Regions from separate parts of the Aliamphritea spongicola genome, predicted to be linked through region 3. Evidence: predicted binding sites of a transcription regulator. Region 3 holds the regulator's gene; each other region holds the start of a gene.
The links. Region 3 encodes FliA, which starts transcription of late flagellar genes. Its sites were predicted from a motif close to CTAAAGTTNNNNNNNNNNCNGCCGATA; they were not measured.

Region 1: the regulator FliA is predicted to act here: its motif matches at 5,296-5,322, upstream of JYB63_RS04470 (SPM autocatalytic domain-containing protein).
Region 2: the regulator FliA is predicted to act here: its motif matches at 4,177-4,203, upstream of JYB63_RS11995 (putative motility protein).

What each region holds. Positions count from the first base shown of each region.
Region 1 covers NZ_JAFIDL010000001.1:957,376-968,200, reverse strand. Annotated here, with positions in the region: gene astA (arginine N-succinyltransferase) at 1-599, opposite strand, end outside; gene JYB63_RS04490 (Lrp/AsnC family transcriptional regulator) at 929-1,411, shown strand; gene JYB63_RS04485 (GNAT family N-acetyltransferase) at 1,411-1,830, shown strand; gene JYB63_RS04480 (cytochrome P460 family protein) at 1,832-2,464, opposite strand; gene JYB63_RS04475 (helix-turn-helix transcriptional regulator) at 2,576-3,535, opposite strand; gene JYB63_RS04470 (SPM autocatalytic domain-containing protein) at 3,724-5,211, opposite strand; gene JYB63_RS04465 (PhzF family phenazine biosynthesis protein) at 5,358-6,242, opposite strand; gene astB (N-succinylarginine dihydrolase) at 6,317-7,669, opposite strand; gene astD (succinylglutamate-semialdehyde dehydrogenase) at 7,804-9,273, opposite strand; gene astA (arginine N-succinyltransferase) at 9,275-10,303, opposite strand; gene astA (arginine N-succinyltransferase) at 10,362-10,825, opposite strand, start outside.
Region 2 covers NZ_JAFIDL010000003.1:431,880-442,704, forward strand. Annotated here, with positions in the region: gene napA (nitrate reductase catalytic subunit NapA) at 1-739, opposite strand, end outside; gene JYB63_RS11970 (chaperone NapD) at 854-1,123, opposite strand; gene napF (ferredoxin-type protein NapF) at 1,120-1,623, opposite strand; gene JYB63_RS11980 (periplasmic nitrate reductase, NapE protein) at 1,628-1,798, opposite strand; gene JYB63_RS11985 (DEAD/DEAH box helicase) at 2,083-3,336, shown strand; gene JYB63_RS11990 (transglycosylase SLT domain-containing protein) at 3,463-4,134, shown strand; gene JYB63_RS11995 (putative motility protein) at 4,240-4,434, shown strand; gene JYB63_RS12000 (LysR substrate-binding domain-containing protein) at 4,540-5,418, opposite strand; gene JYB63_RS12005 (trimethylamine methyltransferase family protein) at 5,650-7,203, shown strand; gene JYB63_RS12010 (aminomethyl transferase family protein) at 7,275-8,384, shown strand; gene JYB63_RS12015 (winged helix-turn-helix transcriptional regulator) at 8,514-8,846, opposite strand; gene JYB63_RS12020 (ester cyclase) at 9,077-9,472, shown strand; gene rsgA (ribosome small subunit-dependent GTPase A) at 9,739-10,794, shown strand.
Region 3 covers NZ_JAFIDL010000005.1:67,304-78,128, forward strand. Annotated here, with positions in the region: gene flhB (flagellar biosynthesis protein FlhB) at 1-759, shown strand, start outside; gene flhA (flagellar biosynthesis protein FlhA) at 942-3,050, shown strand; gene flhF (flagellar biosynthesis GTPase FlhF) at 3,104-4,648, shown strand; gene JYB63_RS15285 (MinD/ParA family protein) at 4,673-5,497, shown strand; gene JYB63_RS15290 (RNA polymerase sigma factor FliA) at 5,516-6,226, shown strand; gene JYB63_RS15295 (chemotaxis response regulator CheY) at 6,308-6,679, shown strand; gene JYB63_RS15300 (protein phosphatase CheZ) at 6,689-7,492, shown strand; gene JYB63_RS15305 (chemotaxis protein CheA) at 7,505-9,667, shown strand; gene JYB63_RS15310 (protein-glutamate methylesterase/protein-glutamine glutaminase) at 9,729-10,825, shown strand, end outside.

The DNA.
Region 1 (10,825 bases), on a different contig from region 3:
TGTGAACCTTCCAGCGCGGCAGTGCGCACCGCTTCCTGAAAATCCATGGCAAAGAACTTATGACCCAGATGCTGCCACAGCGGTGAGTTGCCGTTCTCATCCTGCCAGCCCCGCAGTTCAGCCATTACGGTGTCGGCAAACAGGTGAGGGAAGTCTGCCATCAACAGGAAACGTGCCCGGGAAAGGAACTTACCTACACCCGGCTTACGGTATTCCGGCAGCAGGAACAGAGAGCCGATTTCGGTGGCACCGGTGTAGTCATTTACCATGCTCAGCACTTTTGCCTGACGGATCATGTCCAGTTGCTGGCTGCTGCTGACCAGGGTTGATACCTTGTAGGAATAGAACGGCTGCGACAGACCAATGCCGGTGTAGATCGCGGTGGTGCCCACAACCTGCCCGGTCTGGTTGTCTTCCAGCACCATAAAGTATGTGCTGCTGGCATCGGCTTTTCCGGCAAAGGCTTTTTGTGAAGCAGCTATTTTGCTTTTCCATGCGGCCTCATCGGCAGGCATAGAAGTCATACCGCGACCGACAACGGCTGAGATGTGCATCAGGTCATTCAGATCGCCTGGCTGGCAAGGGCGGATAATCAGCATAGACTTTACCTTCTTATAATGAGCCGGCCGGGTCTGCGTGACAGTATATGCAGAATATCGTGTGGCCTGGCTTCAGTAATCTTTTGTATTGCGTCTATTTTAAAGGGTATGTGGCCGAATGAGCTGTGTAATTTACCCGCCTGTCAGGTAGAATCTTCATGATTATGACGTAACGCGAAATAATATTTCGTCTAGTCGATTATTATAAAAATGCCAGTGTTCTGGCGTATATCCTGAAGATATACCAATATATACTGGGGCTTAGCGCAGGTGTTCAGCAAATAGCTGATGTCTGGCGGTATAAAAATAAAGCAGAAAAGAGATATAAAATGCAGTTAGACCGTATTGACCGAAATATTCTTTCGGTGCTGCAGGGTGAGGCGCGGATTACCAATCAGGAACTGGCGGACCGGGTGGGGCTGTCACCAAGCTCCTGTCTGAACCGGGTACGTAAGTTACAGGAAGCTGAGCTGATCGGACCGTATCTGGGCATTGTTAATCTGGCAAAACTGTTTCGCAGCGTGACTGTGGTGGCCACCGTCAGCCTGAAGGATCAGAGTACCGAGGCGTTTCGTTGCTTTCAGGAAGCCGCGCAGGCGATTCCGGAAGTTGTTGAATGCCATGTGGTCAGTGGCAGTTTTGATCTGTTTATGCGCATTGTTGCGCCGGACATGCTGCGGTATAACGCCATCAATGATCAGTTGCTGGATGTACTGCCCGGTGAGGTGAACATCAGCAGCCATGTGGTACTGCATACGCCGAAAGAATTCAGTGGTTATCCGCTGAATGAGTTATGGGAAGGGTATAACTGATGACACAGCCAGTTTTAGTTGAACAAACCGTGAGCGCGCAGGATTTTATCCGTCTGAGAGCGATAACCGGGCTGAGCCCCCGGCCGGCAGATGCGGTGGCCCGCGGGCTGGCGGCCAGCCTCTATGGCGTCTGCATTGTTGATTGCGGTAAAACTGTCGGTATGGGGCGGATTATCGGTGACGGTGCCCTGAACTTCGATATTGTAGATGTAGCGGTTGATCCGGACTGTCAGGGACAGGGGCTGGGCCGGGTGATTATGAATGCCCTGATGGCCTGGTTAGAAAATAATGCGCCAAAGGATTCTTACATTACTCTGATGGGAGACGTGCCGGCGCTGTATGAAAAGTATGGTTTCAGGCTGACCAGACCCCGTAGTGAAGGGATGTTTTACGACTGGTCAGCCCACAAAGACAGTTAAATTATTCTACCGGTACCGCGACCCGGCCGGTGCCTTTGGCATCGGTTAATACCGGGTAATGCTGGGTGAATACCATGTCATCCTGCGCGCCGGCGGTGTGGCAGCCGGAGCATTTTCCGGTTGGGAACTGTTCACTGGTTTTTTGGAAGAACTCGCTGTTTTCCAGTTTCGGGAAACGGTAGAAACCCCACTGGCCCGGCTCATTGGCAAATTTAACCGGGTCTTTAAGCATACCTGCTACGGCAACTACTTCACCGGCGCCATAACCTGTACCGGTCATACCCTGGTAGCGGGTAATGCTCATCACTTCTTTTAAAATCAGGGTACCGGTACGGAATTCACCGGTTTCTTTCCAGTGTTTGAATGCACCCCGGTCCATATAGATGGTGCGCATTTCATTGAATGGTGCTTTACCGTTGTTCAGTTCGTTAGGTGAAACATTAGAACCCACCTGAATCCATTCCCGATAATCCAGTGGTAGTTCCAGGCGGTTGTCGGCGTTGAATTTAGCCGGTGGTGGAAGATCTTCGGCGATTGCAGCGTTGCCGATGAGTCCGGCACTGAGCAGACCAATCGCAGCTGTGCGAAGCAGTTTACCGGTCAGTCCGGCGTGCGTAATTATGCATTTTTTCATTATTTATATTCCGGGCAAATGTCTGTAAGGCGTGCTTCTGCAGCGGCTTACCGGAGCAGGCCGAAAGCACATATTCAGCATAAATAGCGGTTTGCTGGAATTAAATACCAGTTAAGTGCGGGGAAAGTACGGGGTGAGGTAACTTTTCAGGCTGACTGAGGCGCTGTTCAGACCGAGCTTTTTACGGATGTTCTGGCGATGATAATCGACAGTTTTTTTGCTGATATGCAAAAGTTCGGCAATTTCTTTGCTGGATTTCCCCGCCTGTATATAGCTGACAATGTTCTGTTCGGCAGGGCTGAGCAGGCGCAGATTCTGCAGCGGTGCATTATCGGCGGGCACCAGTTGCTGGCGGATTAACTGCAGACAATCCTGCTGAGTATTGCTCAGGGGCTCGCTGGCCAGTTGCTCAAGCAGGGGAGACAGTTGCTGGCTGAGCTCTGCACAGGTTTCCTGTTCCAGTGCCTGACGGTCATTTTCCCGCTGACGTAACAGCACCCGCAGAGCCGTGTTAATTTCATCAAGGTCACTGGTGCGGCTGTCTATCTCCGTATTCAGTGTTCGCAGGTGTTGTTCGAGCCGGGATTGCTGTTGCCGGTGGGTCTGTAATTCCTGCAACAGCTTCAGATCATGATTGATCAGTGACTGGAATTCTTCCATGAGATGCCGGTAATCCAGTGCCCGGTTATCTGCCTGATAGTCCATCACGCATATGGTGCCGAAGGGTTCTGCATCCGGCCAGCTAAGCGGATAACCCAGATAGAAGGTCATACCGTTTTCGACCTCAGGGGCGTTTTGCCAGTCCTGAGTCTGGCGGGAATTTTCGACCAGCAAGGCGCTCTGATCTTTAACGACTCTGTCGCAGTACATATCACTGCAGCGTTTATTGAAGCCTCTGGGGCGAAAGGGATTTTCGGCATTGCTGCTGCGCAGGAGCAGGCTGATGTCATCCTGCCTGACCTGTGTAATCAGTACCGCAGGGGTGTTGCTGAGCCGGGCCAGCAAATCGATAACGTGCTGCCACTTTTCAAGCAGGTTGGCAGGCACTTCCGGTCGGCGGGATGTTGTCATTTCAGGCTCCCGTTACAGCTGTTGTTATTATGAACGGGATAATAACTCTGCATCAGGATTTGTTCGTGAGCCAACAGAATTGAGGCTTTAGAGCCACAGAGGTTGTGTATGCAAAGGCAGCGGGTTTGTTTACAACGATAGCCAGGCGCAGAAAGCTGCGCCTGCCGGACATGACGGGATAGCGATAGTCAGCTCGCCTGGTGATGTTTGCGCAGATTCTGGATGATGTCTTTCAGATGCTGATTCGCATCATATTCTTTTTCATCCTTCAGGTGCGACAGCTCAATCAGCCGGTTGAGAGACTCCAGGATGTTTTCACCCAGTTCGCCAGAATGAACCTTTTTGGCTTCTTTGGGGGCTTCCTCAGTGTTATCGCTTTTTACTGTTAGTTTTTCGCCATCGGTTACCGTCGTGGTTTCAGTACGGCGGGTAACACGTGGCTGGTTGTTTTCAGGCATCATCAGATCAAAGATGCTGGCAAACCGGGGGGCGCCAGATGTATCGGTGATCTCTGTGACGGTAGCTGGCTGGCCGGGCTGCTCCGGGATTTCCGGTGGCGGCGGGGCATCGGGATGAATGGCCAGATCCACTTCCTGAATGGTGCCTGCCTGACCGTCTTCCATTAGAAAAACACCGCTGCTTTTAACCTGCCCCAGCAGTTGGTTGCTGCTGTCGGTCAGATCAAAGTTGCCGCTGCCAGCACCGAGGTAAATTGCGCCAACGCCGGCCTGTTTCAGGCTGATCAGTTGATCATTGCCGGCTTCATCCTTGTTCCAGATTTTAAGTTTATCGAAGATCTCGTCAGACTCGTCGATCCACTTGTTGCCGTCGTCATCATAACGGGCCAGGTGAGCAAAACCATCGGTGCCCTGGGTACCGAACAGTTCGCTGCCATCATTGATTACGTTGTCGTTGTTGATATCAAGGGCCAGGAAGCCGCTGCCGCCGGTAGCAAAGGATATATTCTCTTCGCTGCCGTCGGCATCCAGATCAAAACTGAAGCTGGTGCTGGTCAGTGCCGCACCGGCACCGCCCAGATTAATCATCAGCGGGTCCATGACTTCCCGCTCGCTATGGTGGATCTGCATGCTTTCCTCGAGCTCAAAGCTGCGTTCCATTTCCAGTTCCATGGCGAAATTGATTTGCCGGCCGTCGGCGGTGGTCACAGTTCCCTGAGTATTTACCTGCAGCTTTTCTGCCTCTTTGTAGAAATGCTGTTCAGTAATGTCTACCCGGGCATTGGTGGATGCAGTTGCGCTGATGGCAGTGAGTTGTGTCTGTGCCTGATTCAGCTGGGAAACGTTCTGATACACCTGGGCTTGCTGGAGGTTAAGGCTTTGGGTCTGAACCGGAAGCTGAAAATTGAAACGGACCGACTGGGCATCCAGCCCCAGTGTTGTGCGGGTGAGGGTTTCAATATTCCGGGTATTTTCAAGTGTCCGGCTCTGGCCGTTCTGAGTGATAACTGACTGGCTGGAAAGAGAATTACCTTCCCGGTGACGCATTTTCGCCTGATAAGAAAGGTCGGTGACGGTTTCGGTCAGGGTGAGGCCCGTGCCTACACCAAGACCGCTACGGCTTCGTACTGCTGAGGCGTGGGTTTTCTGTTCGTAATGATGGCTGTCTTCTCTGTTATGCAGGGTCCTGAAGGCCACCTCTGAAGATGAGATTTTCACAAGAATCGTCCTTTGATAGTGCTGGCAGTGATAACAACAGACACAGAATCAATATAAGAGCCAGATATGAGTGAATAATCAGGTTATCGGCGGCGGTAGAAAAAATCTGAATATAAGAGAGAAAATTTTCGGAGGATTATACCGGTTTATTCGGTCACGGTGACTCGTTGCTGGCTGATCTGCTGCGCGGTACCGGAAACCTGTACCCGGTTGATGCGTTCCTGATGGATCTGAAGTTTGCTGTTAACCTGCGACGTCTGGCCGAGCGAACGCCCCTGCAGGAAACTGAATTCGGTTTGCTCAGTGCAACAGTAAGTTTGCAGATAGCAGGCCAGGGCACCGTTGCTGCTGCCGGTGGCCGCTTCTTCAGGGATACCGAACAAGGGCGCAAAGTTGCGGCATTCTGCGCTAAAAACTGAGCCCGCTGGCTGTAACTCAAATGCATGTAAGCCAATCAGGTTGTGCTGCTGGCAGAACTGACTGAGCGCTGTGTAATCGGGAGTGAGCCGGTTCAGCGTTTTTGCCGGCAACGGTACCAGAATATCAGCCAGGCCGGTTGATACTGCCTGTATAGGTAAGCCGGTACTGAGTTCGGTTGCGGGCAGGTTCAGTAAGGGGGCAATCACGTCTGCACTGAAGGTTTGCAGGAATTCAGGAAGTTGCTGATCCATGGATACCTGACCGTTTTCTGTGATGCTGACTTTCAGAAGGCCTGCACCGGTGGCCTGTATATAGTTGCCTGCAGAGAGTGTTTGTTGCTTCCACAGCAGGCTGAAGGTCGCCAGTGTGGCATGGCCACAAAAATCCACTTCTGCGGTTGGTGTAAAAAAGCGCACTTTGAGGTTTGCGGCTGAGTCCTGTTCAGGGGAGCAGACAAAGGCTGTTTCCGGATAGCCCATTTGCCGGGCAATGTCCTGCATCTGCTGGCTACTGAGGCTGTCTGCATCCGGTACCACGCCGGCTGGGTTGCCGCCTTTGCCCTGATAGGTGAAGGCGTTAACTGTATAGACCTGTACCTGATTAATAGTCATCTTCCTCATTTGTCCTGCCGTAAAAACGAAAAACGCCGGCAGTATACCGGCGTTATGTTCTGGTGTGCAGGTAATTAGCCGTGACAGCGACCTTCACGCTGGAACGGATACACTGATCCCAGCTGTAAAATCTGCGTCAGTTCATCCAGTGCGGTACGGGATTCCGTCAATAACTGCGGGTCCGCCAGATCTTTTTCGAGCAGCTGATCACGGTAGTGTTTATCTACCCAGGCATTCAGGGTGGTAAACAGGCTGTCACTCATCCGGGTATTCTGGTTGAACGCCGCCAGTTCAGCGTCGTTCATGGCAACCCGTAAACGTAAGCAGGCAGGGCCGCCACCGTTGCTCATGCTTTGTTTCAGATCGAAGACTTTCAGCTCACTGATGCTGGCATCACTGCTGACAAGTTCCTGCAGGTAATTCCAGACTGCAGGGTTCTTTTCACATTCTTCCGGAATGACCAGCAGGGTGCTGCCGTCAGGTTTGCTCAGCAGCTGGCTGTTGAACAGATAGCTTTGCACGGCATCCTGTACAGACACTTTGCTGGCCGGTACTTCGATAATCTCGAAGTCGTTGTTCATGGCGGCTGTTAGCTGAGCGTTAACGTCAGCCTGATTGAGAAATGCCTCTTCATGACAGAACAGCAGTTTGCCGTTACCCACCGCGATCACGTCATTATGGAATACGCCCTGATCAATAACTGCCGGGTTTTGCTGGGCATATACAACATGGCTGTCGCTCAGGCCGTGCTTGCGGGCAATTGCCTGGCAGGCTTCCAGTGTCTGACGGGCCGGGTATTTTTGCGGCGCCGGTTTGCTCATATCAAAACCGTAGCGGCCGAAGACGAAAAACTCGATGCCTTTCTGGCCGTAGTCGTGGCAGAAACGGGTATGGTTGGCGGCACCTTCATCACCGAAGTGTTCAACGCCGGGCAGTGCATGATGGTGCTGAAAGTGCTGATTGTCAGCGAAGGTTGCCTGCAGAATACGGCCGGTCACACTGTGTTCGATAGAACGGTGAAACTTGTTGGTCAGGTTGGCCGGGGTGAAGTGTACTTTCCCGTCGGCAGTATCCGCGCTTGGGGATACGGTGGCGGCATTGGCTGTCCACATACTGGAAGCCGAGCAGCAGGCCGCCAGAATGCGGGGCGCCTGTTCAGCGGCACTGGCCAGTACGCTGGCATCAGAACCGGTGAAGCCCAGTCGGCGCAGGGTGGCAATGTCCGGGCGTTCCTGAGGGGCCAGTACACCCTGTACAAAACCCATATCGTGCAGGGCTTTCATTTTCTGCAGGCCCTGTTTGGCTGCCAGCTTCGGATTGGAAGCCGCCGCCTGATGCTGTTCGGAGGCAACGTTACCGAAGGAGAGGCCGGCATAGTTGTGAGTCGGGCCGACCAGGCCGTCAAAATTGGCTTCGCGTGCTGTCATCGAAGGTACCTGAATGTATAAGCGTTAAAAGAATTGGTGAGCACCTGTATGGCTAACAGGGTAGCACTGGGCAGCGGCTGTCTGCACTGCCTGATGCGACATGCACAGCCGGAAAACCGGCTGTGCAGTGTGCCTTAGTCCAGTGTCAGGCCCGGTGACAGCGTGGCTGGCATGGCCAGGCTGTCCGCTTCAATGCCGGCAACCGGGTATGAGCAATAGTCCGCCGCATAGTACGCGCTGGCACGGTGGTTACCGCTGGCACCGACGCCGCCGAACGGTGCTGCACTGCTTGCACCGGTAATCTGTTTATTCCAGTTAACGATGCCGGCACGGATCTTCTTATAGAAAGTGTTGAACTGGTCTTCGCTGTCACTGAATAAGCCGGCTGACAAACCATAGCTGGTGTTGTTGGCCGCCTGGATGGCTGCGTCGAAATCTTCATAACGTACGACCTGCAGCAGCGGGCCGAAGTATTCTTCGTCCGGCAGCTGTTCAATGGCAGTTACATCCAGCAGGCCCGGGCTGACCAGGCCGGTACCGGCCTGCAGCTTAGTGGCTGCAACCAGTGCGCTGGCACCCAGTGACAGCAGGTTTTCCTGTGCAGCGATGATGCCGTCGGCTGCTGCTTCAGAAATCAGGCTGCCCATGAACGGTGCCGGTTCTTCAAACTGGCCGCCAACTTTGATCTGGCTGACCGCTTTACTCAGTTCGGCAATGAACTGATCACCGTTGGCGCCGTTTGGAACGAACAGACGGCGGGCACAGGTGCAACGCTGACCGGAAGTGATGTAAGCAGACTGAATGGTTTCGTGAACTGCGGCTTTAACATCGCTGATGTCACCGACGATAAGCGGGTTGTTACCGCCCATTTCCAGCGCCAGGATTTTACCCGGATGACCGGCAAACTGTTCGTGTAGCAGGTGGCCAGTACGGGAGCTGCCGGTGAAGAACAGGCCGTCCAGACCGGCGTGGGATGCCAGTGCAATGCCGGTGTCTTTCTCACCCTGAGTCAGGTTCAGTACGCCCGCTGGCAGGTCGGTTTTGTCCCACAGCTGAATCATCAGTTCGGCTACTTTTGGGGTCAGCTCGCTGGGCTTCAGGATGACGGTGTTACCCGCCAGCAGTGCCGGTACGATATGCCCGTTAGGCAGGTGGCCCGGGAAGTTATACGGGCCGAATACAGCTACTACCCCGTGAGGTTTGTGGCGCAGCACTGCCTGAGCGCCGGCCATGTCACTGCTTTTTTCACCGGTACGTTCTTCGTAAGCCCGGATTGAGATTTCGATCTTACCGGCCATGGCGGCGGCTTCTGTCAGGGTTTCCCACAGTGGCTTGCCGGTTTCGGAGGCAATGGTTTCAGCGATCAGCTGCTTGTTCTCAGCCAGTTGTTCGCCGTACTGACGCACGATAGCACAGCGGTCGCTGAAGCTGACTTCTGCCCAGCTCTGAGCCGCTGCACGGGCGGCGTCTACTGCAGCGTTAACCTGTGCCGGGCTTGCGGCGGCAGATGACCACACAGCGTCGCCGTTAAATGGATTCAGTGAAGAAAATACCGGGCCTTCGCCGTTCAGCCACTGGCCGTTGATGTATAAAGATGCAGTCATTTTAAAACCTCCGTGCGGATGAAAGCGGTACAACCCGTACTGTGCTTCCGTCATTAATCTGTAGGGCGTCGGCGACTTCCTGTGGCAGGGCGGCGACGTGCTTACCCACCGGGGTAAGGGCGGTCATGCAGCAGCGGAAATCTGCAAAGTCCGTGGTGCTGACCAGATAGAGTTCGCCTTCAGGGGCGCGTTCGGATATCTGTACTTTGACGTACTGGCTTTCCTGAATGGCGCGGATATCGTTGGTCTGGGCTTCCAGTGTCGGGCCGCCGTCGAAAATGTCCACATAGCCGGTGTAGCGCATGCCTTCTTTTTCCAGCAGCTTACGGGCCGGGGTAGTGGCTTCGTGGGTCTGGCCGATGGCCTTTTGGGCGGCTTCCGGCAGCAGGTTGGTGTAAATGGTGTTCTTCGGCATCAGTTCCGCAATGAAGACCTTGTCCATGGATGACAGCTGGTCAGCTTCGGAAAAATCCAGCGAGAAGAAGTGACGGCCCAGGCCTTCCCAGAAAGGCGAAACGCCGTTTTCGTCGGAGTAGCCGCGCATTTCAGCAATCACGTGATCATTGAACAGGTGCGGGAATTCCGCCATGAACATAAAGCGGGATTTGGACAGCAGTGATCCCTGACGGCTGTGACGGGCTTCCGGTGCCAGGAACAGGGTGCACAGTTCGGAATAGCCGGTGTGATCGTTGGTAATGGTCAGGGTGTTGATGGTGTTATAGACCTTCAGTTCCCGGGAGGCATGAATCAGGGTGCCTACGCGATAGTTGTACCATGGATCGGTCAGACCGACGGCCGCTTCAATGCCGCAGATACCGACTACTTCACCGGATTCTGTGTCTTCCATTACGAACAGGTAGAGGGCGTCCTGAGGCGGTGTGTTGCTGTCATAGGCACGCAGGGCGTCATCCAGTTTGGCTTTTACCTGGGCGTCGTTGTCTTGCAGGGAGGTAAATCCCGGACCGGTTTTGCGGGCCAGTTCGCGCAGGGCCTGGTGATCTTCAGCCCGTATCGGGCGCACAATCATCATATTAAAAAGCCTCTATAATCAATTCGTTAAGATGTTTTATTAAAATATATTTTAAGTGTCAGACGGCCAGCAGCAGGGCTTCATCACCATTGTTTAACTGCAGTTGCTGCGCCTGCTCAGCTGTCAGCGCCGGATGCTGCGGATCAATTTCAGCAAGCAGGCAGCGGAATTCTCCAAGTTGCTGATTGCTGATCAGCATGGGGATTTCGTTGCCGGTGGGGGCTGGCTCAGCAGCGATCTGTACCGGCTGGCTGTTGCTGGCCCGGACCGAACGGATGTCGTCTGTGCGGCTTTCCAGTGTCGGACCGGCATCGAAAATATCCACGTAATTGCGGAAGCGGAAGCCTTCGTTTTCCAGCAGGTCCAGTACCGGTTGCTGATCCGGGCGGGTCTTGCCCAGTGCCGCTTTGGCGGCCGGACTGAGCATCGGAACATAGACCGGATAGTGAGGCATCAGATCGGCAATGAAGCCTTTGGAGTTAATGCCGGTCAGGTAATTTGCCTTGGTAAAATCCATGCTGA
Region 2 (10,825 bases), on a different contig from region 3:
CAGCGACTTTAACGTGATCGGCGCTCAGGGCACGGTCAGTCAGACGGGACCACAGAATCGGGTGCATTTCCGCCATGTTGGAGCCCCACAGCACGAATGCGTCGGCCTGTTCCAGATCGTCGTAGCAACCCATCGGCTCATCGATACCGAAGGTACGCATGAAGCCACCTACCGCAGATGCCATACAGTGACGGGCGTTCGGGTCGATGTGGTTAGAACGGAAGCCGGCTTTCATCAGCTTGGAAGCCGCGTAGCCTTCCATAACTGTCCACTGGCCGGAACCGAACATACCGACAGGCGGCATCTCGTCAGAGTTGCGGGTCTTGGCGATGGATTCTTTCCATTTTTCCGCCATGATGTCGAAAGCCTGATCCCAGCTGATCGGGGTGAACTCGCCGTTCTTGTCGTAGCGGCCGTCAGTCATCCGCAGCAGCGGTGTATTCAGACGGTCTTTGCCGTACATGATTTTTGACAGGAAGTAGCCCTTGATACAGTTCAGACCACGGTTTACCGGAGCTTCCGGGTCGCCCTGTGTGGCTACTACTTTACCGTTCTGGGTGCCGACCAGTACTGAACAGCCGGTGCCGCAGAAACGGCATGGCGCTTTATCCCACTTCACTTCAGTCTCGGAAGACTTGGTGATGAGGTTAGTCGCCTGGCTGGGCAGGCTGATGCCGGCCGCAACAGCTGCAGCAGATGCTGCCTGCGCTTTTACAAAGTCACGTCTGGATACCTTCATGGTGATCCTCTCTTGTTTACCTGTGTTTATTCTTCAGGCCCTGTTCCGTCAGACGGAAGCCGGGTCGCTCTTGTCTTTGCGGCGAACCGCGATATTCGGTGGTGCTAAACAGCATCAGGCGATGTGGTGGTACACCAGTGATGCTGAAAGAATGTGGTCGGCGCCCTGAATGTGGTCGATCCGGTCCAGTAACTGGGCCTGATCGTCCGCTTCCAGTACGACAACCAGCTTGCCTTCCGGTGTGGAGTTCGGAATCTCCGTACCGGGAATGCTGAAAATCGTTTCCTGTACCTGTTGCAAGTGGTCCGGGTGGCTCATGACGACCAGACTGGCGATATGCAGGTCCTTATCGTCGTGATACGAGTCATCCTGTTGCGCGTTCATAGCTGGACTCCATGATTGATTGTGATGGCGTTGCTGGGGCAGGTGCTGATGCAGGCGCCACAGCCGTTACATTGGTCAGTGTCGATCTGAGGTGAGCTGACCTGGCCCCGCCTTGGGCGGAAGCTGATGGCGTAAGGTTCACAGCTGTCTTCGCAGCTGCGGCACTCAACGCCGCTGTTGGTCAGGCACTTGGCACCGATTTCTATCTTCTGTTTCCAGGGCTGTTCTGTTTCCGGCCAGAAAAGTGGCTGGTCACAGGCGCTGGCACACTGATAGCAAAAGGTGCATTCGCCGCGGCTGAAATCGATTGTCGGGAAACCGCCGTCACCCCGTGTAATGATCTGGGTTTCACACTGTTTTATGCAGGCGTCACAGCGGTGACAGTCGGCAAGGAACAGCTGCTCATCCTTGATCCAGGGAAGGTTCTGGCGAAGAGGCTTTCCGGCTTGATCTCTGGACACTCTACCTCTGAAGAGTGCCCGACGGCTCAGATCGACCATAGGATTAACTTCCCGGAGGTCCGGTCAGAATCTGGGAGATCCAGACAATGAATCCGTAACCGACTACGACGGATACGGCCACGGCTGGCGCGATAACCCCGGTTAAAAACAGAAACGCTTTGGTTTCTTCTCCGCGGGACTGTTCCTGCGGTGTTGCACTTGTTGCTTCTTTCATCGTTTTGGCTTCCAAGAAAAATGCGTAAAACCATGCTAGCAGAAGGGTCATTGTGGATCTTGACGTGCATCAAGGGTTGCAGACGGGAAACTTGATCTGAGTCAATTGTTGCAACTTAAGTATGAAGCTGCGGGAATTGTCAGTGGAATCAGACACTTCTGAGTCCTGCCAGCAGGAAGCTGATACACTTACAGACAGTTATATTTTTAAGTGTTCTAAATGTGCTTCAGATGCCGGATTTGGCAGCCGGAGCAGGTTTAAAGATTTCAGTATAGGACAGGTAAGTGTTTACAGAATTGGGATTGCATCAGACGCTGGCTGATACGCTTCGCGAACGGGGATATGAGCAGCCAACTGCGGTGCAGACAGGCGCCATTCCACTGATTCTTGACGGGCGGGATGTGATGGCCGGTGCCCGAACTGGTACGGGAAAAACAGCGGCATTCGTGCTGCCGTTGCTGCAGCGGCTGATGGCTGATAGTCATGCCGGACAACGCAGTAATATTATGCCGGCGGTGTTGATTCTGACGCCAACCAGAGAGCTTGCCCAGCAGGTGTTTAAAAGTGCCCGGGACTATGCAGCAAATACCGGAATACGCAGTTGTCTGGTGTATGGCGGTGCCAGCCTGAATGTTCAGATTGCGGCGTTGCAGGAAGGTGTCGATCTGCTGGTGGCGACGCCCGGACGATTACTGGACCTTATCTTCAAAGGCGCGGTGGATCTGAGCCAGGTTGAAAGTCTGGTGTTTGATGAAGCGGACCGGATGCTGGACATGGGATTCATCGGTGAAATCCGCCAACTGCTGAAAAAACTGCCTGAGCAACGGCAGACACTGCTGTTTTCTGCCACCTTTGATGATGCCATTTTTAAACTCAGCAAGACCTTGCTGAATGACCCGGAAATTCTGCAGATCGATACCCGTAACAGTCCGGCTGAAGGGGTGGAGCAAAAAATATATGAAGTGGATGCGGAGAAAAAGCATCCGCTGTTGTCCTATCTGGTTGGCAGCAATAACTGGCAGCAGGTACTGGTGTTTACCCGTACCAAGCAGGCAGCAGATTATCTGGCACGGGAACTGACGGCGGATGGCCTGAATACCAAAGCGGTGCATGGGGATAAATCCCAGGGGGCCCGGGAACGGGAGCTGGAAGCCTTCCGTGAGGGTGAAGTACGGGTGCTGGTAGCAACCGATGTGGCTGCCCGGGGGCTGGATATCGACAGCCTGAACTATGTGATCAACTATCAGTTGCCCCACAATGCTGAGGATTATATTCACCGGATTGGCCGTACCGGACGGGCCGGCAGGGAAGGGCTGGCAGTCACTCTGATGAGCCAGGATGAACTTCATCTGCTGGAACCGATCGAAACTCTTTTGGATGAAAAACTTAACCGGCAGTGGTATCCGGGTTTTGAGCCGGATCTGAACAAGCCGGCGGCGGAGAAAAAGCGTCGTCCGCAATCCAAAAAACAGGCACGGGCAGAAGCGCTGGGGCTGAAACCCAAAGCGTCCGGTAAGCGTCGCGGGCGCCGTCGCTGAGCACTGTCCGGCTTTGATTACCGGCTGGAAATTGTCGCAGGTCAGCAAGTGGGTGAATCTGTTTGCGCTGTGTATAACCGGCTGATATATCTGGCCCTGAATAATTAAATGTAACGAGTTGAAACGATGTTTTTCAGACTGCCTGGCAGGCTAAATTTTAAGCTGCACTCCCCGCGCTGGTCTCGCTGGCAGCGTGGCCTGGGGGAGGTGTCTCTGCTGGGCTGGATGAGCGCCGTCTGTTTACTGACTGTGTTGGTGGTCTATGCCGGGTTTGCGTTTTTACGGCCCATGAATCTGGATGATATCTGTTCGGTTCTGGATGCCCGCGAAGGCTGGTATGAAGCGGTGCAGAAAAGTCACAGCCGCTGGGGAACCCCCATCCCGGTCATGATGGCAATCATGCATCAGGAATCTAAGTTTGTGGCTGATGCGCGGCCCGGTTACAAATGGTTTCTGGGAGTGATTCCGTATGCCCGTCAGTCCACCGCTTTTGGCTATGCCCAGGCCTTGGATGGTGTTTGGGGGGATTACCGCAGCCGGACCGGTAACGAGCAGGCCCGGCGGGATAATTTTGCCGATGCGGTGGATTTTGTGGGCTGGTATACCCGGGACACCGAGCGCCTGACGGGGGTTTCCCGCAGCGATGCCTACGGTCAGTATCTGGCGTATCACGAAGGGCGCAGTGGCTACCGGCGGGGCAGTTATAACCAGAAGCTCTGGTTGCTGGGGGTCGCCGCTAAGGTCGAGCGCCGTATGGTGATGTACAGTGAGCAATATAAGCGCTGTTCAGCAATCTGACCGTCAGATGAATTCTTTTCATCCAGTTTGTTGCGATCTTCGGTAAAGTCTCTGCAGCTATGGCCGTTAACCTTCCTGTGCCTGTTTTCACCAGAGGATAAAATCATGGAACTCTCTGCCGCGTCAGTATCCGCCTATCAGCAACAGAATATTCAGGCTGAGGTGGGTGTTGAGATGACAGCGAAAGCGATAAAGCAGATCGAAGATGAAGGCCAGATGGCTCTGCAACTGATCAACAGCACGGTTGTGCCTGCTGATCCGACCTCATCGCTGGGGCAAAATATCAATGTGTATGCCTGAGGGCATCGTTTAGAAAGATCCCTGCCAGTGCAGGGATTTTTTATGCCCGGAATTTGAGCGCATCGTAGTTTGAACAGGTTTAGCCGGGCATTTTAGTAGGGCATTTCAGTAGGGCATTTCAGCCGCTTCGATAATCCAGTCCCGGAAGGTCCGTAAGGCCGGGTTATTCAGGGCATTGGCCGGATACACCAGAAAGTATCCGTACTCCGGCATGCTGATGTCCGACAGCCATTTCAGCTGGCCACTGTTCAGCTCGGCGGATATCAGGTCGTCATATAATCCCACACCCTGGCCGTCAATCATCGCCTGCACCCGGACGTTCGGGTCCTGAATTACCAGTCCACCCTGTTTAGCATGGTAGGTTTCGCCGGCCCGCTGATGCCATTCCTGCCAGGCGGGGCTGTTCTCCCGGTCGTGCAGCAATGTCAGAGTATTTACCCATTCATGGGAGGAAAGCCCGGCCAGTGCTGCGGCGGTTTTTTTACCGGTTGCCGGCCGCACCGGCGCCTGTCGCAGCAGTTCCACATGCATGCCGGGCCAGTGGCCTTTACCCCAGCGGATCGCCATATCAATGTTCTCGGTATGGAAGTCCGTGAGGTCAATCATCGGCTGTAACCGCAAGCTGATGTTGGGATGTTCAGCCATAAAATTCATCAGCCGTGGTGACAACCAGCGGGAGGCAAAGTAGGTCGACATGCCCACGGTGATCCGGCTGGTATCGTCCTCTCTCAGTTGAGTGATTAAATTCTCCAGATCATGAAAGGCCGCCTGTGATGTATGCCAGAGCTGCTTCCCTTTGGGGGTGAGCAGAATCCCCCTGTGCTGGCGGATGAACAGGCTGAATCCCAGTGCTTCTTCCAGCCGGGTAATCTGGTAGCTCACTGCACCCTTGGTCAGGTGCAGTTCCTCGGCAGCCTGAGTGAAGCTCAGGTGGCGGGCGACCACGTCAAACAGGCGCAGGCTGTCGTAGTGTCTGAAGCGCATAATATTAACTCATAACAGGTGGTTTTTAGTTCAAATTATTTGAACGGATTGAGCAAATCTTTTGCATTGTGCCGGTTAAATTACCGGTGATACCTTAATTTATATCAAAGATAACAGAGAGTCGGCGCATTTTTCATGTGTATGGCTGATCATGGATCAATAATTTTGATTCTGTATTTAGCCTGTGGGGCTTTCATTGTTTTCACTGCTTTCATTTAAGAGGGTATGCGGATGTTGCATTCAGAGAACGGCAAGCAGACTGGCCGGCCATCCCGGCGTAACCGTCGTCCGGGCAGGATCACTCAGCGGGGAAATCCGCAGCCGAAGGTGCACCTGATCGAACGCAAAACGCCGCTGTACAATTTGCTGGATGACGCCGCACTGGATGCGCTGGAAGACCAGGCAGACTGGATCCTGGAAGATATCGGCATTGTCTTTAAAAACGATGAAGAAGCGCTGGCGCTGTTTGCCGCCGCCGGAGCGATGGTTGACGGGGACCGGGTACGTTTTCCCCGGGGCCTGGCCCGGGCACTGTGTCAGACGGCACCTCATACGTTTAATCTTTACGGACGTAAGCCGGATTATGTGGTCCCGGTGGGGGGCGATTCTGTCGTGCTGACCCCAGCTTATGGCTCGCCTTTTGTGACCGATCTGGATAACGGCCGGCGTTATGCCACCCTCAGTGATTTTGAAAACTTCGTCAAACTGGCACAGCTGACTCTCTGGCTACAGCATTCCGGCGGCACCGTTTGTGAACCGGTGAACATACCGGTGAATAAACGCCATCTGGATATGACCTACGCCCATCTGCGGTATTCCGAAAAGCCTTTCATGGGGGCGGTAACCAGTGCGGAACGGGCAGAGGACTCTATTGCCATGGCCCGGCTGGTATACGGTCAGGATTATATGGATAAACACTGTGTGATTCAGGGCAATATCAATGTGAACTCTCCGCTGGTATTCGATGATGTAATGACCGGTTCGCTGAAGGCCTATGCCCGGGCGAATCAGGGCATTGTGTTATCGCCCTTTATTCTCGGCGGTGCGATGGGGCCGGTGACCCAGCCGGCCCTGATTGCCCAAGCCCATGCTGAAGCTATGGTGGGCATTGCACTGGGGCAACTGATCCGTCCCGGTTCCCCGGTGGTCTACGGCAACTTTCTTACCACCATGAACCTTAAAAGCGGTGCACCCACATTCGGCACGCCGGAGGCCAATCTTTCTGCATTGGCAATTGGCCAGCTGTGCCGCCGGCTGGGTCTGCCGTTGCGTTGTGGCGGACACTTAACGGCCTCTAAAGTGGCAGACGGGCAGGCCATGCAGGAATCCTCCGACAGCATGAATGCCGGGTTGCTGGCCGGGGGGAATTATATTCTCCATGCGGCCGGCTGGCTCGAAGGCGGGCTGACCATGGGCTACGAAAAGTTCGTCATGGATCTGGACCGCTGCGGCATGATCCATACCCAGTTGGCCGGGCTGACCATTGATGCTAACAGCCTGGGGACTCAGGCCTATCTGCAGGCTGGCCCCGGGGAAAATTTCCTGGCCACAGAGCACACCATGGCGAACTTCCGCGACGCCAATTACCTCTCCGACCTGGCGGATACCAATTCATTCGAGCAATGGCAGGAAGGTGGCTGCCTGACACTTGAGCAGCGTGCCAATGCACGCTGGAAAACCATGCTGGCGGATTACCGGCCACCGGAGTTTGATGCCGTTAAAGACCGCGAACTGCAGGCCTTTATTGAAGACCGCAAAGCTTCCATGCCGGACCAGTGGTACTGAGCTGCTTACTGCAACCGGTTAACTTCTCCCACAGAGCAATCTGACTTTCTGAAACAATAAGGAAAACAGTTATGAGCGAATCTACACGACATTCCGTTCTGGCCAGCCGTCACCGTGCGTTAGGGTCTGAGCTGGAAGACTGGAACGGTATGGGGACTGCCTGGACATATGCCAGTGACCCCTGTGCGGAACATGATGCGGTCCGTGAAGCGGCAGGGCTGTTTGACATGTCGCCGTTGAAAAAAGTGTATCTGCGCGGCCCGGATGCCCTAAAAGTGGCTGATCATGTTATCACCCGTGATATGACCGGTATTTATCCCGGAAAGTCTGCTTACGGTGCCATTCTGACCCCGCAGGGGACGGTCTGTGATGATGCCATCATTGCCAATAACGGCGATGATGAGTGGCTGTTCTGCCATGGTTCCGGTGACAGTATGGCTTACTTACAGGAGTCCGCCGAAGGCCTGAACGTCAGTATTGAACTGGATGATGCTCTGCATAATCTGTCGTTGCAGGGGCCTAAGGCGCTGGCACTGTTAAATCGTTTCTGTTCGGTGGATCTCAGCAGCATGGCGTATTTTCATCATCAGGCTGCAGAGCTGTTTGGCCATCCCTGCCGGATTTCCCGTACCGGTTATTCCGGTGAAAGAGGCTACGAGATTCTGGTAGATCAGGCCTGGGCGGGAGATATCTGGGACAACCTGCTCAGTGAAGGCGCCGGAGAAGGGGTCATGCCCTGTTCGTTTACTGCGCTGGATAAAGTCCGTATTGAAGCCGGGTTACTGTTCTATGGCTATGATATGACCACTGAGCATACCCCCTGGGAAGTGGGGCTTGGCTTTACAGTCAGCCGCAACAAAGGGGCGTTCCGGGGAAAGGATGCAGTGTTTGTAGCAGAGCACTCGCCGCGGATTTTACCGGCAGGGTTAGTCATTAATCACAGTGACAGCCTGGCAGGTGGAGAAATTCTGAAACTGAACGGTGAAGAGGTTGGGGTGGTGAACAGCCCCTGCTGGTCTCACCGGATGAATCAGTCACTGGCACTGGGGCATGTGTCTCCGGTGGCGGCATCACCGGGGACGGCGTTGGTTGCGGTTGCTGAAGACGGGACTGAATATCCGGCTAAGGTAAATGCCATGCCGTTTTATGACCCGCAAAAGCTACGTACCCATGCGGGCTGATATCGACTTTGCCTCTCAGGTCTGTGTCTTCGGACCTGAGCGGCTATGTATCTGAACAGGGGAAGTGAGGCAGGTAAATGGTCTGGCAATACCTCTTGCCGGCAGTACTGGGGTAACAGCGTGCCGGTATCAGGACGGCGGTTTATCCGGATAATTTGCTTCTGCCCAGTCGGCAATTGAATCCAGAACCGGATACAGTGACTTGCCCAGATCGGTCAGGCTGTATTCCACCCGGGGTGGCACTTCCGGGTAGGCTGTGCGCAGTACAAAACCATCTGCTTCCAGCTCTTTAAGTTGTGCTGCTAATACTTTCTGTGAAATGCCTGTTACCAGATGGTTCAGCACACTGAACCGCACCACTTCTTCGCTTTTAATGCTGGCGATGATCAGCAGTTTCCATTTGCCGCCAACGGCCTCCAGCGTTCGCTGAACCGGGCATTTTTTGTAACTGTCTGATTCCATTTAAAACTTACCTGAAAGTAACCAATTAACCTGAATGTATCTGCTTACAAAAGCAGTGATCAGCGAATATAGTCTGCATCACTCGAGTCGTGAATGCCATGGTAAGTCTTTTAATTTAAACCATTAATTTTAAGGATACGGCTATGTCGCCAGTTAAAAAAATAGTGATTTCAGCGCTGCTGCTTTTTGCGTCGGTTCAACCCCTTTATGCGCAGACGCCGGCAGAAATAATGCAGACGTTTTATCAGGTGGCCGACAGCCGGCCACTGGATCAGAATAAACTGGCGGGCTTCTTTGCCGACAATTTCACTGATCACGATCCGCAGCCCGGACATGCAGCCAGCAGTGGCGAGAAGATGGCGATGTTCTATGGTCTGCTGTTGGCCGCTTCAGAAGATGCTGTGCATGAGATCACCTTTATTGAACCGGTAGGGCCTAACAAAGCGCTGGTACGCTGGAAATGGAAGGGGACACATACCGGTGATTTATTCGGTGTGCCTGCCTCCGGAAACCGTTTTGATATTGCCGGTATGGAACTGTGGGAATTTGATGATGCCGGAAAAATTACCGGCCTCTGGCATGTGGAAGATTTGTCTAAGCTGTTTGCTCAGGTTGCACAAAAATAGTTGGCGCAGGTCAGGCAGCGCTAACCGGTAGCGCTGCCTCATCTGTATGGGACCCGGCTTGACAGAACCCCACCGTCTGATACATTGCCCCTCCTGAATAACTTATCTCACGCCGGAGGGTACTCATGATTGTAGTCAACACCTTCCGGGCAGTAAGCTGAAATCCGCTTAACCTGATTTCGCTGCCCGGTTTTTAAACCGGGGCGTCTTTGCCCCCGATGAATCATTTATCGGACGCTGCATATTGCATGCGTCAGGGTTTTTCTATGACTACAGTTTTTACCCTGTCCCAACTGGGATGGAGCGCGTTTTTTCAACAACAACTTTCCCTAGAAGAATGTACCGTACAGGTGCCCGCCAGAATCGTTGCGCAGCACCGATCCTGTATTGACGTTTTATCCGAACAGGGCCCGAAAAGGCTGATGTACGGGTTGGATATACCGGCATCGGCATGTGCTCTGACAATCGGTGACTGGTTGTTGCTGAACCCGGACGGGAGTTTTTGCCGGATGCTGGAGCGCCGTTCCTGTTTTTCCCGCAAGGCTGCCGGCACTAAGGTTGCTGAACAGCTGATCGCCGCGAATGTTGATACGGTTTTCGTTGTTACGGCACTGAATCATGATTTCTCGCTGAACCGGATTGAGCGGTATCTGGCATTAATCCGTGAAGCGGGAGCAGATGCTGTCGCGGTGCTTACCAAAGCCGATCTTTGTGATGATCCTGCCGCGTATCAATGTCAGGTTCAGGCACTGGACCCGCTGCTGGTGGTCGAAACGGTTAATGGCCTGGATACAGCCAGTGTGTCAGCGTTACAGCCATGGTGCCGTGCCGGCAGTACCGTCGCCCTGCTAGGCTCATCCGGGGTGGGGAAATCAACCCTGATTAATACCCTGACCGGACAGACTGCCCAGTTAACCGCTGAAGCCAGGGTTGCTGACGATAAAGGCAGACACACCACTACGTCCCGCACGTTGCACCTTATGGATGGCGGAGGAATCTTGCTGGATACCCCCGGCATGCGAGAGTTGCAGTTGGCGGACTGTGAAACCGGTGTACAGGAAACCTTTGCAGATATTACTGAACTGGTAAAACGGTGCAGGTACAGTGATTGTCAGCATCAGTCAGAACCGGGCTGTGCGGTTATTGAAGCGTTACAGGCTGAACAGATTGATGGTCGCCGGTTGGCAAACTATCTCAGTCTTATGCGTGAGCAGACGCATAACACAGCCAGTCTGGCGGAAAAAAGGGCCAGAGACCGCTCCAAAAGCCGTTATTACCGTTCCGTGCAAACGGCAGCGCGGCTGCGTAAAAAAGGGCGTTAGTCGTCAGGCTGACAGGTTAAACGGCAGGCGC
Region 3 (10,825 bases):
AATCCGCTTTCCGGCCTCAAACGAATGTTTTCCCTGAAGGCTCTGCTTGAGCTGTTTAAAGCGCTGGCTAAGTTTACGGTCGTGGGCGTCCTGTCTTTCTTTATTCTGGATAACGTTAAAGAAGCACTTTTTGCGCTGGGGGCGCAGGATATCCGCACCGCAATGGCCGGTGCGACTGAAATTGTACTTTGGGCGTTTGTGGCGATGAGTGCCACGATGATTCTGATTGCGGTTGTGGATGTACCATTTCAGATTCATGACTATTCCAAAAAGCTGAAAATGACGATGCAGGAAGTCAAGGATGAGATGAAGAACACCGAAGGTAAGCCTGAGGTGAAGGGCCGGATTCGACAGCTGCAGCGTGAAATTTCTCAGCGGCAGATGATGAGCGCGGTACCGGAAGCGGATGTGGTCATTACTAACCCAACGCATTTTGCGGTGGCGCTGAAGTATGATCAGGAACGCGGCCATGCGCCGATTATGGTTGCCAAAGGTGGTGATTTTCTGGCTCTGAAAATTCGTGAAATCGCTGAAGCGAATGATGTGACGGTTCTTTCCTCGCCGGCCCTGGCGCGGGCGATTTACTACTCCACAGAGATTGATGATGAAATTCCTTCAGGCCTGTTCAAGGCGGTGGCTGAAGTGCTGGCTTATGTGTATCAGCTGAAGCGCCATAAGAAGAAGGAAGGGCCTGCGCCGCAGCGCCTGTCAGATCAGTTACCTATCCCTGAAGAACTGCGCCGGGACGAAGCTGACTGATTGTCGGTAGATTGGCGGATTTCTTGCATCATCTCCCACTATGGGAAGTGGTGCGTCAAAAAATTGATGTTTGTTGCTGCTTTTTAATGGTATTTTACCACTCGTAGAGTGATTTTATATTTTAGTGTTATTTTTTTGACGCTTTGGGTTTTGGTAAGCGTTACTGATTAAGCAGGCAGGCAGTGGATAGAGCAGCTATCTATAACAACGTACGCAGTTTAGGACAGGGCAACTTGGGTGTGCCTTTCCTGTTGCTGGTGATTCTGGCAATGGTGACATTGCCGATGCCGCCGTTTCTGCTCGACGTTCTGTTTACCTTCAATATTGCACTGTCGATTGTGGTTCTGCTGGTGTGTGTCTATGCCATGCGACCATTGGATTTTGCAGTTTTCCCCACGATTTTGCTGGTAGCAACGCTGATGCGTTTGGGGCTGAATGTTGCCTCAACCCGGGTGGTGCTGCTGTATGGTCACGAAGGTGGTGATGCGGCCGGTAAGGTGATCGAGGCCTTTGGTGAGGTTGTAATCGGCGGCAACTATGTTGTCGGTTTAGTGGTATTCCTGATTTTGGTTATCATCAACTTCGTGGTTGTGACCAAAGGTGCCGGGCGAATCTCAGAAGTAAGCGCGCGATTCACACTGGATGCGATGCCTGGTAAGCAGATGGCCATTGATGCGGATCTGAATGCCGGCATTATCGATCAGGAACAGGCGAAAAAGCGCCGGGAAGATGTCACCCAGGAAGCAGATTTCTACGGCTCTATGGACGGTGCCAGTAAGTTTGTCCGGGGTGATGCGGTTGCCGGTATTCTGATTTTGGTAATCAATATCCTGGGTGGTCTGGGTATTGGTATGGTACAGCATGATCTGTCATTTGATCTGGCTGCCCGTTACTACTCGCTGCTGACCATCGGTGACGGTCTGGTTGCTCAGATTCCGTCATTGCTGTTATCCACTGCTGCAGCAATCATGGTAACCCGTGTGAATGCTTCCCATGATATGGGTAAGCAGGTGCTGGGACAGTTATTCGGTTCCCATAAAGCGTTGGCGGTTGCTGCGGGTATTCTGTTTATCATGGGTATCATTCCGGGTATGCCGCATTTTGCATTCCTGTCATTGGCATTCCTTGGTGGCGCAGGTGCGTACTTCATTCATAAGAAAAATCTTGAAGCCCAGGAGCGGGAAAAGGCTGCGGAGTCTGAAGCGCCGCCGCCACCAGAGCCGGATGCGGATGTGAAAGAGCTGGACTGGGATGATGTAATGCCTGTCGATATGATCGGTCTTGAGGTAGGTTACCGGCTGATTCCTATGGTCGACAAGCTGCAGGGCGGGCAGTTGCTTAACCGGATTAAAGGGGTGCGTAAAAAGCTGTCTCAGGACTTGGGCTTTCTGGTGCCGTCGGTGCATATTCGGGATAACCTTGATCTGATGCCAGGAGCGTATCGGATCACTCTGATGGGGGTGATTGTCGGTGAATCTGAGGTGTATCCTGAGCGTGAGCTGGCAATTAATCCCGGGCAGGTGTTTGGTAATCTTCAGGGGATTACGGTTAAAGATCCGGCCTTTGGTCTGGATGCAGTGTGGGTTGAACAGAGTCAGAAAGAGCAGGCTCAGACACTTGGTTATACCGTTGTGGATGCCGGGACTGTGGTTGCTACGCACCTTAATCAGTTATTGCAGGCCCACTCTCATGAGCTGATGGGGCACGATGAGGTGCAGCAGTTGCTGGATATTCTGGCGAAATCTTCACCTAAGCTGGTTGAAGATCTGGTGCCGGGTAAGCTGTCTGTCAGCATCATACTGAAAGTGCTGCAGAATCTGTTGATGGAACAGGTTCCGATTAAAGACTTCCGTACCATTACCGAAGCTTTGGCAGAGGCGGTACCGCGAAGCGCAGATCCTATGACGCTGACTGCTGCTGTACGGGTGGCGTTGAATCGTCTGATTGTACAGAATATCAACGGTTCGGAGCCGGAGTTGCCGGTTATTACACTTGATCCACAGCTTGAGCAGTTGCTGCTGGGGTCAATGCAGCAGGGCAACAACGAAGGGCTGGTCATCGAGCCGGGTATGGCTGAGCAATTACAGACGTCACTGACTGAAGTGGCGCAGCAGCAGGAAATTGCCGGGCGGCCGGCAGTATTGCTGGTGGCAGCGCCGGTTCGGCCGTTGCTGGCGAAGTTTGTGCGCTATGGCGAACAGCAGATATCAGTGCTTTCGTATCAGGAAATCCCGGAGAATAAACGGGTGACGATCATTGCGACTGTCGGAGGACAGAACCGTGGTCAGTAATAGTTTTGAAACGTCAAAGTTTTTGAAGGGATGGCCGATATACAGGAACGGTTATGAAGGTTAAACGTTTTTTTGCGCCGGACATGCGACAAGCGATGCAGAGGGTTCGAGAGGAAATCGGACCTGACGCTGTCATCGTGTCTAATCATCGGGTTGCCGGAGGGGTAGAAGTTGTTGCCGCTCATGAGCACGAGTATGAAGCCGCGCAGGAAGCCTTCAAGCGTAAACAGGCTCTGGAAAAACAGCAGCAACAGCAACAACAGGCTCAGCGCCAGGCTACCCGGGAGGCCAGCCCTAAGTTGCAAAGTAATCTGGCTGATGAGTTGCGTAAAGCACAGGCCAGAATTGCGGCGGCACAGGCCGGTGCCGAAGAGCCGGCAAAAGCCAAAAACCAGCAGGTAGAAGATCCGGGGCTGGACGGGATACTGGATACGCTTAAACAGCGTCAGGCCCAGCAGGCTGCAAGGAATTTTGAGCGGAATGAGAACCGGCAGCCGGGTTCTGTCGCTCCTGCTGTTTCTTCTGTATCTCCACCGCCGGCGCCGGGCATTGATGAATATGTCGCGCAGTCTAAACCGGTTGTACGGCAGGAACCTACTTACAGCCCGCCGACACCTGATCCTCAGGTGGCTTCGATGCGGGCGGAAATCGATACACTTAAATCACTGCTCTTACAGCAGGTCTCACAGCCTAAAACTGCTGCTGAACCTGCGCCTGTGGCTGCGCCGGTGCCGCAAAAAGCGGAACAGCCAGAAGAGAATGTGCTGCACAAACGGGTAGAAAATCGCCTTGAGAAACTTGGTATAGGGCCGCACCTGCGCCGCCAACTGATTAAGTTGGAAGGTGCTGAAAGTGTGGATGATGGCTGGCGGGATACGTTATCCCGTCTGAGTGACTCGATACCTGTGATTGGCGGCGATTTTGTAGAGCGTGGCGGTATGATTGCTTTTGTCGGGCCGACCGGTGTGGGGAAAACCACCACAATCGGTAAGCTGGCTGCGCGTTATGTACTCAAACATGGCAGTTCCAGTGTGGCATTGGTGACCACTGACTCATATCGTATAGCGGCGCATGAACAATTATTGACGTTTGGCCGGATTCTGGACATTCCTGTGCGGGTGGTAGATGAAAACCACAGTCTTGATGAAGTTTTGTTGTCGTTACGTAATAAGCGACTGGTCTTGATTGATACCGCAGGTATGAGTGCACACGAACCGCATACGCAGGCCCAGCTTGATATGCTGGAAAGTGTCAGTGTGCGGATGAAAAAGCTGCTGGTGCTTTCTTGTTCCAGCCAAAAGCATGTGATTGAGAATGCCTATGAAACCTACAGCCGTATGGGGCTTAATGGCTGTATTCTCAGTAAGTTAGACGAGTCCGGAAACCTTGGCGAGGCGATCGAACTTATCGTTGATAACGGTTTGCCGGTTACCTATGTGACTGATGGTCAGCGGGTGCCGGATGATCTGGATGTTGCTCATAAGCGGGATCTGGTCAGCCGTGCCGTGGTGACAGCGCAGCGTGTTTCCCGTAATCAGCGGATGGCGCAGGACCGGCGTCAGGATAAACTTTCACAAAATGGGCAGTGGGTTGATTGATGGGATATCAGATAGGAAGACATAATGACTAGTCCGCACCCGGTGAAAGTTGTCGCAGTTACCGGTGGTAAAGGCGGCGTTGGCAAAACCAATGTGTCAGTGAACCTGAGTCTTGCGCTGGGGGAGATTGGTCGCAGGGTTGTGCTGATGGACGCTGATCTGGGATTGGCGAATGTGGATGTGTTGCTGGGTGTAAAAGCAAAGCGAAACATTACAGATGTGCTTGCCGGAGACTGTTCGTTACGGGACTTGTTGATCGAGGTCGGTGAAAACGTACATATTGTGCCGGCAGCTTCCGGTACACAGGAAATGACGACGCTGAGTGCCCATGAGCATTCAGAACTGATTCATTCATTCAGTGATATTGAAGATGAGCTGGATGTGCTGATCATTGATACCGCAGCGGGTATTTCTGACACGGTTGTGAGCTTCGTCAAAGCTGCGCAGGAAGTGGTTGTGGTAGTGTGCGATGAACCGACCTCAATTACGGATGCTTATGCGCTGATGAAGCTGCTGAACCGTGATTATCAGGTAAGCCGGTTTCGGGTACTTGCCAATATGGTACGTTCAGAGCAGGAAGGCCGGAATATATACAGTAAGCTGCTGACGGTGGCGGAAAGGTTTCTGGATGTGACGCTTCAATACCTGGGATCAATCCCTTATGATGAGTCAGTCCGTAAAGGTGTACAGCAGCAACGTGCTGTTTTAAAAGCGTTTCCTAAGAGTAAGGCCTCGTTGGCATATAAGCAGCTGGCGGCAAAAGTAGATGATTGGGGTGTGTCATCTTCACCCCGGGGTCATCTGGAGTTTTTTGTTGAGCGATTGGTTAAAGGGGCAAATCAACGCTGACAAGTCAGAAGAGCAAATATGTATAACCAGTTACAGTTTAAGTCGGGTCAGGAGCTGATTGAGCAATATGCGCCGTTGGTAAAACGAATTGCGCATCATCTGCTGGCGCGCTTACCCGCAAACGTTGTGCTGGATGATCTGATTCAGGCAGGCATGGTTGGCTTGCTTGAGGCCGGCAAAAAATACGATCCCACCAAAGGCGCAAGCTTTGAAACCTATGCTGGTATCCGCATCCGTGGATCCATCATTGATGAAGTCCGTAGGGGCGACTGGACCCCCCGTTCAGTACACCGTAATGGTCGCCGTGTTTCCGAAGCAATTCAGGCAATTGAATCCCGTACTGGCCGAGATGCCCAAGATGGGGAGGTTGCCGCTGAATTAAATATCACTATCACTGAATATCACGCATTATTGAAGGACTCCGCTGAGAGCCGGCTGTTCAGCTTTGAAAAGCTGATTGGTCCGCAGGAAGACGGTCCCGGTGAAAATATCGCCGCAGAGAATTTAAGCCCTGAAGATGAACATGAAGAGCTGGGATTTGTTCAGGCAATCGCAACGGCCATCGAAGGGTTGCCGGAGCGGGAAAAATTAGTGTTGTCGTTGTACTACGACGAAGAAATGAACTTAAAAGAAATCGGTCAGATCCTGGGTGTCAGTGAATCCAGAGTAAGCCAGATTCATAGTCAGGCAGCGTTACGCTTGCGAAGTCGGTTAAGAGACTGGCAATAGCTGGCAGTCTTATCGGTAGATACCGCTGGCTAACTACAGTCAGATAGTTTTCCTGATGGAGGGATAGTCTTGAAAAAAGACATAAAAATACTTGTGGTAGATGATTTCTCTACTATGAGACGTATCATCAAAAATCTGCTCCGCGATCTGGGGTTCACCAATATTGTTGAGGCCGATGACGGTAAAACTGCTTTACCGATTCTGCAAAGCGGCAGTATTGAGTTCCTCGTAACAGACTGGAACATGCCAATCATGACAGGTATCGATCTGCTTAAGACCGTTCGGGCGGATCCGAATCTGAAGCATATCCCTGTTCTGATGGTTACGGCGGAAGCGAAGCGTGACCAGATTGTTGAAGCGGCTCAGGCAGGTGTTAACGGGTATGTAATTAAACCGTTTACCGCAGCGGTGCTGAAAGAAAAAATCGACAAGATTTTTGAACGGCTGGGCTAGGTGATGGCGATGTCTGAGACGATAGAGAATAAGGGAGCAAGTGGTTTTGAGCTTGAGTTGAAGCAGGATGCTGACAAGCTTGTGGAACATCTGGCCAACGGAGATGTTGGTGCAGCAATGACGCTGATCCACGACCTGAATGAAAAACGTCATCAGGCGCTGTATCACGAAGTCGGTACACTGACTCGCTCACTGCATAATGCCATTGTCAGCTTCTCCGATGATGTCAGCAGTAATGCGATGCTGCAGGATTCAAAAGAACATATTGCATCAATTTCTGATGCCAGTGACCGTCTGTCATATGTAATCGAACTGACTGAAAGCAATGCTCACAAGACAATAGACAGTGTAGATATTTCACTGAGTCTTGTATCCGAGCTGGAAGAAGGTTTCCGTCGCCGCCAGCGTTTGCTGGAAGAGTTCGATAAGGTTCAGCAGGATAAACCTGAGCTGGAAGGCCTGTATAAGCTTGCCTGTCAGCATGCAACTGATAACTCAGATGCCCTGGTTGAGCTGAAAGAGCGTCTGACAAATATCTTACTGGCACAGGAATATCAGGATATTACAGGGCAGCTGATTAAGCGTGTTATTCAGCTGGTTACCGACATTGAGTCACAGCTGGTTAATCTGATGGAAGTTGCTTCCAGAGTGAATCGTCTGAATGGTATTGACGGTATGACGGCGGACGCAGAAGTGTTGGCCAAAAAGAAGAAAGTAATGGCTGAAGGCCCACAAATGGCAGCAAAAGATAATGATGAAGTTGCTTCCAGCCAGGATGATGTGGATGACCTCCTTTCCAGTTTAGGTTTTTAACAGGGGTAGGCAATGGCTTTAAATGTTGATCAGGAAATACTGGAAGATTTTTTGGTAGAAGCGGGGGAAATCCTTGAGCTTCTGTCTGAACAGTTAGTTGATCTCGAGCAGAATCCGAAAGACCGGGAGTTGCTGAACGCAATTTTCCGTGGTTTCCATACCGTTAAAGGTGGCGCCGGATTCTTACAGCTTGAACCGATGGTTGACTGCTGTCACAGTGCGGAAAATCTTTTCGACATGCTGCGTAATGATGACTTAGAAGTCTCCGCAGCCTTGATGGACGTTGTATTACAGGCCCTCGATACTGTAAACGCAATGTTCGAAGACGTACGCGGCGGTGAAAATCCGGAACCTGCACCTGCTGATCTGATTGCCAAGCTTGATGCGCTGGCTGCAGGGCAGAGTATCACTGTGGATGCTCCGGCACCGGCGGCAGCTCCTGCGTCTGAACCGGCTGCTGATCTGGGTGCACAGTTTAATGAAATGGTTTCCGGGATGTCGGCAGCCGAAGAAGCACCTGCTGCCGCTGAGTCTGATCTGATTACTGAAGATGAATTTGAGTCATTGCTTGATGATTTGCATGGCAGTGGTGCACCTGGTATCACCCCTGCTGCAAGCCCTCAGAGTGATCTGATTACTGAAGATGAATTCGATTCCCTGATGGATGAGTTGCACGGACCTACCGGCGCGCCTGGTATTACACCTGCGGCACCGGCGACCAGCTCCATGGCAGATTCTGAGTTTGACCAGCTGCTGGATCAGGCTGTTAAACAGGCTACTTCTGCACCGGCAGCAGCGTCTGCTCCGGCGGCGGAGCCTGCAAAGGCTGAAACGCCGGCCTCTGCCCGGACTGCTCAGGATGATTTGATTACCGAGCAGGAGTTTGAAAATCTGCTGGATGATCTGCAGTCGAAGGGTCAGGGTGCATTTACCGGTACACCGAAGCCAGAGCCTAAGCCTGTTGCGGCGAAAGCGACGCCTGCAAAAGCAGCGGATGCCAAGAAGGCGAATGTTGAAACCAATGTTCGTGTTGATACCCGTTTGCTTGATCAGATCATGAATATGGTAGGTGAGCTGGTACTGGTCCGTAACCGTTTGGTGCGTCTGGGTGCGGATAATGAAGATACTGAGCTGACCAAGGCGCTGGCCTCACTGGATATGGTGACCGGCGATCTGCAAATGTCAGTAATGAAAACCCGCATGCAGCCGGTGAAGAAAGTATTTGGCCGCTTCCCGCGTCTGGTACGTGACTTGTCCCGTCAGTTGAATAAAGAAGTTCGTCTGGAGCTGCGCGGTGAAGATACCGATCTGGATAAAAACCTGGTCGAAGCCCTTGCGGACCCGCTGATTCACTTGGTGCGTAACTCGATCGACCATGGTATTGAAATGCCGGATGAACGGGTTAATCGCGAGAAGCCACGTGAAGGTAGCGTACTGCTTTCGGCTGAACAGGAAGGGGATCATATTCTGCTGGTTATCGAAGATGACGGTGCCGGTATGGATCCTAACAAGTTACGCCGTCTGGCTGTTGAGCGTGGCATGCTGGATGTTGAAGCGGCAAACCGCCTGAGTGATCAGGAATGCTTCAACCTGATCTTTGCTGCCGGTTTCTCAACCAAAGAAGAAATTTCCGACGTATCCGGCCGTGGTGTCGGTATGGACGTGGTTAAAACCAAGATTTCTCAGCTTAACGGTAAGCTGGAAATTGATTCCACACTGGGCGAAGGCACCCGGATCGAAATTCAGGTACCGCTGACGCTGGCAATTATGCCAACACTGATGGTTCTGCTGGAAGATCAGGCGTTTGCATTACCGCTGGTGAATGTGAATGAAATCTTCAGCCTGGATCTGACACAGATTAACGTCGTTGATGGTCAGCAGGCGATTGTGGTGCGTGACCGTGCATTGCCGCTGTTCCACCTTAAGCGCTGGCTGGTTGACGGACACCAGGGAGATCAGTTGCCGGATCAGGGCCATGTGGTTATTGCCAATGTTGGTACTGTTCAGGTGGCATTTGTTGTCGATCAGTTGGTGGGTCAGGAAGAGGTTGTTATTAAACCGTTAGGCAGTGTTCTGTACGGAACGCCAGGCCTGTCCGGTGTAACAATTACCGGTGACGGCCGCATTGCGCTGATCATTGATATCCCTAACTTACTTAAGCATTATGCGTCTTAAATGAGTTATGCCATGCCTTACGGGGCATGGCTCTCTGTATCATTTGTCGCCGGAGGAATGGATGGCGGTTAGGGTTCTTGTTGTTGATGATTCTGTTTTTTTTCGTAACCGCATTAGCCAGATTTTGCGCCAGGACCGGCGTATACAGATTGTCGGCACAGCTAAAAATGGCCGTGAGGCAATTGAGCAGGCTGTACAGTTGAATCCTGATGTGGTGACGATGGACGTGGAAATGCCGGTGTTAAATGGCATTGAAGCGGTTAAGGGCATTATGAAGGATGCCCCCTGTCAGATTCTGATGTTATCTTCTCTTACCCGGCGCAGTGCGAGGGTAACTCTTGAGGCGCTGGATGCCGGTGCTGCCGATTACCTGGAAAAAGACGCCAAACTCTGGATTGAGAAAGAAAGCGACGTTTCTGCTCAGGTAGTTGAAAAAGTACTGGCGCTGGGTAACCGGCACCGTTCTAATCCGCCTCGTAAGGCAACGTCCTTAAGCAGCCGCTCCGGTGCTGCACCTGCATCACGTTCGTCAGGTCTGACACGACCTGCCACAACGGTTTCCAGAACGGCAACTGCATCATCCGGTACAGCTGTTGCTCCGGCTTCCACTGCTTCGTCCTCTGCCTCTCCGGCAGCAGGCGGTCATGACTCCGTAAACAGGGTGAGTTTTCCACCCTGTAAGGTTGTGGTCATCGGCTCTTCAACGGGTGGTCCAGCTGCGCTGCAGGATATACTGCCCTCGATTCCGGCAAGCTTTCCTTATCCGATATTGCTGGTACAGCATATGCCGAAGACCTTTACTTCGGTGTTTGCTCAGCGTTTAAACGGAATCTGCCAGATTAATATTAAAGAAGCAGAAGATGGTGATGTGCTGAAACCGGGCCATGCATACCTTGCGCCGGGTGGTAGCCAGATGATTTTTGAGCCTGGCAGAGGCGATCGGGTTAAAGTTTTCCCAAGCGATGAGCGGGTTACCTATAAGCCAAGCGTTGATGTGACGTTTGCATCAGCGGCCAAAATTCACAGTAAACATGTATTAGGGATCGTGCTGACCGGCATGGGGGCAGATGGCGCTGAAGGCGCGAAGCTGCTGAAACAGGCGGGCAGTCATATCTGGGCGCAGGATCAGTCGACCTGTACAATTTTTGGTATGCCAAA